Regions from separate parts of the Methylobacterium sp. A52T genome, predicted to be linked through region 2. Evidence: predicted binding sites of a transcription regulator. Region 2 holds the regulator's gene; each other region holds the start of a gene.

Region 1 (2,260 bases), on a different contig from region 2:
AGACGCCGCGCACGTAGCCGATGTCGTGGTAGAGGGCGGCCAGGATCATGTGCAGCCAGTCCTCGGGCGTGATGCCCTGCTGCAGGAAGCGGCCGCGGAGGATGTCCTGGGCGACCAGGGTGACGAGGGCCGTGTGGTCGCCGTCGTGGTAGAGGGCGTCGCTCCCGACGATCCGCTCGATCGTCAGGCGCGCCGCGGCCTCGATGATCTCGGCGTAGCGCGGCTCCCGGCTGCCGAAGGTCCGCTGGTAGGTCAGGGCCAGGTGCTCGCCGAGGGCGTCGGCGAGCATCTTGGTCGCGTCGAACATGGGATCCTCGCCGTCAGCTGCGTCGGGCGGCGCCGCGCCCGGCCGGGTCGATGGAGATCACGCGGATCGCCCCCCGCGATCGACGAGCCGCTCCTCGAGATAGGCCGCCGCGTCCGCGTAGAGTTCGTAGCGGCGCAGCAGCACCGCCCGCTTCTCGGCCTTCGTGGCCGCGTCGAGCTTGGCGCGGGCCCTGTCGGCGCGGGCGCGCAGCTTCCCGGCGAGCCTCTCGAAGGCGGCATCGATGCGCGCGCCGACCTTCTCGCCCTCGGCGCGCGCCGCATCCGGGTCGTCCCGTCGGCGCTTCGGCGCGGCCCTCTTCGCTTCTCCAGCCATGACGCATCTCCGGTCGCCCCGATCGGTGGCGGAACCGTATGACGGAACGATCACGGGCGCGACATGGGATCGGCCGCCGCGGGCGCGGCGCTTTCTCAGGCGTGTCACGGAACGCTGCTCTAGCTCGGCCCCGCGACGCGCAGGAGAACCGGCGATGCGGCCCGACGACAGCTCTGCCCCGGATGCCACCTCGGATGCCACCCTGGAGGCGATCCGGCGTGACCTCGCCGACAGCTACGACGAGGAGCTGGAACTCGGCCTCGAGGAGGATCGCCTCGACTGGCTCGCGGCCGAGCTCGGCGGCGCGCCGCCCGATCGTCTCGACCGCAAGGTCTATTTCCGCGCGCTGCTCCGGCTGCAGCACGAGCTGGTCCGGCTCCAGGACTGGGTGCAGGATCGGAAACTGCGCGTGGTCGTGCTGTTCGAGGGCCGCGACTCGGCCGGCAAGGGCGGCGTGATCAAGCGGATCACCCAGCGCCTCAACCCCCGCGTCTGCCGCGTCGCCGCCTTGCCCGCCCCGAGCGAGCGCGAGCGGACGCAATGGTATTTCCAGCGCTACGTCTCCCATCTGCCCGCCGGCGGCGAGATCGTGCTGTTCGACCGCTCCTGGTACAACCGCGCCGGCGTCGAGCGGGTCATGGGCTTCTGCACCGAGGCGGAGGTCGAGGAGTTCTTCCGGTCGGTCCCCGAGTTCGAGCGCATGCTGGTGCGCTCCGGCATCGTCCTGGTGAAATACTGGTTCTCGATCACCGATGCCGAGCAGGAATTCCGCTTCCGGATGCGGATCCACGACCCGCTCAAGCAGTGGAAGCTGTCGCCCATGGACGTCGAGTCGCGGCGCCGCTGGGAGGACTACACCCGGGCCAAGGAGGACATGCTGGCGCGGACCCATATCCCCGAGGCGCCCTGGTGGGTGGTCGAGGCAGTCGACAAGCGACGGGCCCGCCTGAACTGTATCAGCCACCTGCTCGACCAGATTCCCTACGGCAGCGTGGAGCACCCGGCGGTCCATCTGCCCGAGCGCCTGCGGCACGCGGACTACGTGCGCGGCCCGGTTCCCGCCGCGATGATCGTGCCGGCCGCGTACTGATCGCGGCGCGGAGACGGCGCGGGAGTCGTGATCCTGTCGCGGTGGCGCGGCTACAGCGACGCCATGGCGAAGCGCCCCATGACTCTCGACCTGTTCACGACCCTGGATATCGTCGATGACGACGTCTCGGCCGTCGTCGACGCCTATCTGGCGGATCCCACGCCCGGTTCGGTGGCGTTCGGGGACGGCTTCCGCATCGACCCCGCGGCCGCAGTGGCCTCGCATCCCTTCGCCCGGACGCTGATCGATCAGCCCTGGGCCGATGCCGGGCTGCGCCGGGCCGCCATCCGCGCCGCCATCCTGCTGGCGGAGCCGGAGCGGGTCTGACCGGATCGGCCGCCTGTCGCGCGACGGTCGCGCGATCTTCGTGGGGCTGGCCTGCCGCTGTCATCGCGCTGGCCTGCCGCTGTCATGCGGCCGTCATGGGCGGGATGGCAGGTCGCCGCCACGGCGAACCTCCCGACCCTATGCCGCCACTCCGCCCGCCCGGTCCTGCCGTGGCGGGCTTTTGTATGCCCGCGGCTCGGCCA
Region 2 (2,260 bases):
CGCGCAGGCCGCCGCCGACGGGATCGAGCCGTTCACGCAGGCGCGCCTCGACGCCCTGGTCGACGCGCACCGCCCCGTCTTCGTGGACATGACCGCCGCGTGGTGCATCACCTGCGCGGTCAACGAGGCGACCTCGCTCAACACCAAGGCCGTGCGGGCCGCGATGGCCGAGCGCGGCGTGACCTACATGAAGGGCGACTGGACCAACCAGAACCCCGAAATCACCCGCCTCCTGGAGAAGCACGGGCGCAGCGGCGTCCCGCTCTACCTGCTCTATACTGGGACGGGAGAGCCCCAGGTGCTGCCGCAGATCCTGACCGAGGGGACGGTCCTGGCGGCGCTGGAGGCGGTGCCGGCCGCCTCGGGCCGGAGCGCGGCGCTGGCGCGCTGAGTCCCTGAGAGGCGACGCTGAATATCGGCGCGCCCGTCACAGAGTCGTCGCGAGCGGAGCGGTGAGGCGCTCCGACAGACCGCGAAACCGCCTCAGGCCTCGAGCGAGAAGGTCTCGTCGAAGGCGTATCCGGAGCCGCGGACCGTGCGGATCGGGTCGGTCTGGCGCGGGCCGTTCAGCGCCTTGCGCAGCCGCCCGACATGGACGTCGACGGTGCGCTCGTCGATGTAGACGTCGTGGCCCCAGACCCCGTCGAGGAGCTGCTCGCGGGAGAAGACCCGGCCCGGCGCCAGCATCAGGAATTCTAGGAGCCGGAACTCCGTGGGGCCCAGATGCAGCTCCTCGCCGCCGCGGCGGACGCGGTGGCCGGTGCGGTCGAGTTCCAGGTCGCCGGCCGCCAGCCGGTCCGAGACGTGGGCGGGCTTGGCCCGGCGCAGGAGCGCGCGGATCCGGGCGAGCAGCTCCGGGACCGAGAACGGCTTGACGATGTAGTCGTCGGCGCCCGTGCCGAGCCCGCGGACGCGGTCGCCCTCCTCGCCCCGGGCGGTGAGCATGATTACCGGCAGGCGCTCGGTCTCCCGGCGCGCCCGGATCCGGCGGCACAGCTCGATCCCCGAGAGGCCGGGCAGCATCCAGTCGAGCAGGACGAGGTCCGGGATCCGCTCCGCCAGGAGCAGCTCGGCGTCGTCGCCGCGCGCCGCCGAATCCACCAGGAAGCCCTCGGCCTCCAGGTTGTAGCGCAGCAGCGTGCTCAGGGCCTCCTCGTCCTCGACGATCAGGACTTGCATGCTCACGTTCGAAGACTCGTTCTGCGGGCGGTCCCCGGATGGTGCAGGAGGCGCCGCCCCGCCTCAACCTGCACGGAGAGTGACCCCGGCCGCGCCCACAGGAAGGCGCCGGGGTCGGCGCCTCACGGCGCCTGCACGCCGTCCACCGTCGCGTAGTTCGACGCGTCGTTCTTCGGCCGGTCACCCGCCAGCGTCTCGCCCGTGGCGAGATAGTGGATCGTCTCGGCGATGTTGGTGGTGTGGTCGCCGATGCGCTCGACGTTCTTCGCGCAGAACAGGAGATGCGTGCAGAACGAGATGTTGCGCGGATCCTCCATCATGTAGGTCAGGAGCTCGCGGAACAGGGAATTGTACAGGGCGTCGATCTCGCCGTCGCGCTCCCAGACGTCGTGGGCCGCCTGGACGTCGCGGCTCCCGTAGGCGTCGAGCACGTCCTTGAGCTGGGCCTCGGCGAGGTCGCTCATGTGGCGCACGCCGAGCACGATCTTCTGGGCCGGCGCCTGGTCGGAGATCGCCACCACGCGCTTGGCGACGTTCTTGGCGAGGTCGCCGATCCGCTCGAGATCGCCGGAGACGCGGATCGCCGAGATGGTCTCGCGCAGGTCGATCGCCAGGGGCTGGCGCCGGGCGATCAGCAGCACGGCGCGCTCCTCGATGTCCCGCTGCAGCGCGTCGAGGCGCTTGTCGGCGAGGATCACCGCCTGGGCGAGCGTGTCGTCCCGGCGCACGAGGGCGTCGGTCGCCTCCGCGGTCATCTTCTCGGCGACGCCGCCCATCTCCGAGATCGAGCGACGCAGGTTCTCCAGGTCGGTGTCGTAGGAGGTGACGATATGGCCGGGCATGGCGGATCCTTCGATGGGGTCCCGGGGACGGCCCTCCGGGAGGCTTGCGGGATCCGCCGGCGCGCCGGAGACGCGCGCGGCGGTCCCGGGACCGGAGCGGCCCGGCAGACTAGCCGAAGCGGCCGGTGATGTAGTCCTGCGTACGGCGTTCCGTCGGGTTCATGAACATTCGGTTGGTCGGGCCGAACTCGACGAGCTGCCCCAGATACATGAAGGCGGTGAACTGCGAGATGCGCGCC
Region 3 (2,260 bases), on a different contig from region 2:
CCCGGTTGCCAGGGTTGCCCACCCCGCCTAGACGGGCCCGGCGCGAAACGTGCCTGTCACCCCTCCTCTAGTGCAGAGGTTTTCCCCCGTGATCACCGGTCCGTGCCTCATCGTCCAGCCGATCCACGCGGCGGGCCTCGACCGGTTGCGCGCGGCCGGGCTGGAGCCGCGCCCGGCGAGTGGGACCGATCCCGAGACGCTAGCGCGCGAGGTCGCCGACTGCGTCGCCGTCATCACCCGCAACACCGGCTTCCCGGCCCGCGCCATCGCGGCGGCGCCGGCCCTGCGGGTGATCGGGGTCCACGGCACCGGCACCGACCACGTCGCCACCGCCGAGGCGACCGCGGCCGGGATCGCGGTGGTCAACACGCCCGGCGCCAACGCCGTCTCGGTGGCCGAGCAGACGCTGGCGCTGATCTTCGCCCTGGCCAAGGCCCTGCCGGAGGCCGACCGCTCGGTCCGGGCCGGCGACGACAGCTTCAAGTTCACCGCCCGGCTGGTCGAGCTCGCCGGCCTGACGCTGGGCCTCGTCGGCTTCGGGGCGATCGGGCAGGCGACCGCCCGGCTCGCCGCCGCCCTGGGCCTGCGGGTGCTGGCCTACGGCCCGAGCCGCCCGGACGCCGACTTCGCCAATGCCGGCGCCCTGCGGGCCGCCTCGGTCGACGCGCTCCTGGCGGAATCCGACATCGTCTCCCTGCACGTGCCGCTGACCCCGGGCACCCGCGGCCTGATCGGCCGGGACCAGCTCGCGCGGATGAAGCGGGACGCCTTCCTGATCAACACCAGCCGCGGCGGCCTGATCGACGAGGCGGCCCTGGTGGAGGCGCTGGAGGCCGGCACGATCGCGGGCGCCGGGCTCGACGTCTTCTCCCGGGAGCCGCTGCCGGTCGACCACCCGCTGGCCCGCCAGCCCCGGGCGATCCTGACGCCCCATGTCGGCGGCTCCACCGGGGCGGCCCTGATCCGCACCGCCGAGACCGCCGCGGCCCGCGTGGTCGACGCCCTCGCCGGCCGGCGGCCGGGCGGGCTGGTCAACCCGGACGTCTGGGAGCGGCGGCGCGGGGTGTGATGGTCCCCCTCTCCCGTGCGGGAGAGGGTTGGGGTGAGGGACGAGAGGCTTCGGGATCAGGCACCCGATCGACGCGATTCCAGGCGGAAGCCTCGTCCGGTGAGGTCTCACCCCTCGCCCTGTCCCTCTCCCGCACGGGAGAGGGGACCCGCGGCCGATCCTGACGGCGCGGCGGTCGTGGCCGGCCCGGTTCACGGTGTTTCGTCCGGACCGCGACCGCCCGCCGCGCGCCGTGTCATGCAATCGTCGCAGACGGGCCGGAAAGCCACCCGCTGCATCCGAGGCCAGAGAGGGCTCCATGGACTTCCACCGTCGCTTCACGGTCCTGATGTGCGCCCCGGCCTTCGACCCGGACGATCTCGAGGGCGCGCGCGTCAACCAGATCGTGGCGGCCGTGGAGCAGCGCGGCTTCGAGGTGGTGCGCGCCCGGCGCGTCGAGGACGCGGCCATCGCGGTCCAGACCGACGCCGCGGTCGGCTGCCTCGTGGTCGACTGGGGCAAGCGCGGCCTCGACGGCAAGGCCGCCGCCCTCATCGACATGATGCGCCGGCGCGGCCTGGAGATGCCGATCGTCATCATGGTCCGCCGCAAGCGGCTGGAGGACATCCCGGTCGAGCTCCTCGACTTCATCGACGGCTACATCTTCCTCGCCGAGGAGACGCCGGAATTCATCGCCCGCGGCCTCGTCAGCCGGGTCACGCAGTACGCCGAGACCCTCAAGACCCCGTTCTTCGGCGCGCTCGTCGACTACGCCGAGAAGGGCAACCAGCTCTGGACCTGCCCGGGCCACAACGGCGGCATCTTCTACAACCGGTCGCCGATCGGCCGGATCTTCGTGGAGCACCTCGGCGAGGCGATCTTCCGCGACGACCTCGACAACTCGGTCCTCGATCTCGGCGACCTGCTGACCCACGAGGGCCCGGCGCTGAAGGCCCAGAAGGAGGCCGCCAAGATCTTCGGGGCGGAGAAGACCTACTTCGTCCTCAACGGCACCTCGGCTTCCAACAAGATCGTCCTGTCCTCCCTGGTGGCGGAGGACGACCTCGTCCTGTTCGACCGCAACAACCACAAGGCGGCCCACCACGGCGCCCTGTTCCTGGGCGGCGGCATCCCGATCTTCCTGGAGACGGACCGCAACGCCTACGGCCTGATCGGGCCGATCTTCCACGAGGCCCTGGACGAGACCCGGAT

What was found. Region 2 encodes PhoB, which activates phosphate uptake and scavenging genes when phosphate is short. Its sites were predicted from a motif close to TGTCATNNANCTGTCAT; they were not measured.
Region 1: the regulator PhoB is predicted to act here: its motif matches at 679-695, upstream of ppk2 (polyphosphate kinase 2).
Region 3: the regulator PhoB is predicted to act here: its motif matches at 1,303-1,319, upstream of ACLBYE_RS25150 (Orn/Lys/Arg family decarboxylase).

The regions. Positions count from the first base shown of each region.
Region 1 is NZ_JBKFBI010000039.1:34,834-37,093, forward strand. It holds gene ACLBYE_RS12140 (hypothetical protein) at 1-307, opposite strand, end outside; gene ACLBYE_RS12145 (hypothetical protein) at 365-640, opposite strand; gene ppk2 (polyphosphate kinase 2) at 795-1,730, shown strand; gene ACLBYE_RS12155 (hypothetical protein) at 1,758-2,057, shown strand.
Region 2 is NZ_JBKFBI010000025.1:22,672-24,931, forward strand. It holds gene ACLBYE_RS08850 (protein-disulfide reductase DsbD family protein) at 1-391, shown strand, start outside; gene phoB (phosphate regulon transcriptional regulator PhoB) at 484-1,179, opposite strand; gene phoU (phosphate signaling complex protein PhoU) at 1,302-2,021, opposite strand; gene pstB (phosphate ABC transporter ATP-binding protein PstB) at 2,131-2,260, opposite strand, start outside.
Region 3 is NZ_JBKFBI010000141.1:7,508-9,767, forward strand. It holds gene ACLBYE_RS25145 (hydroxyacid dehydrogenase) at 89-1,069, shown strand; gene ACLBYE_RS25150 (Orn/Lys/Arg family decarboxylase) at 1,368-2,260, shown strand, end outside.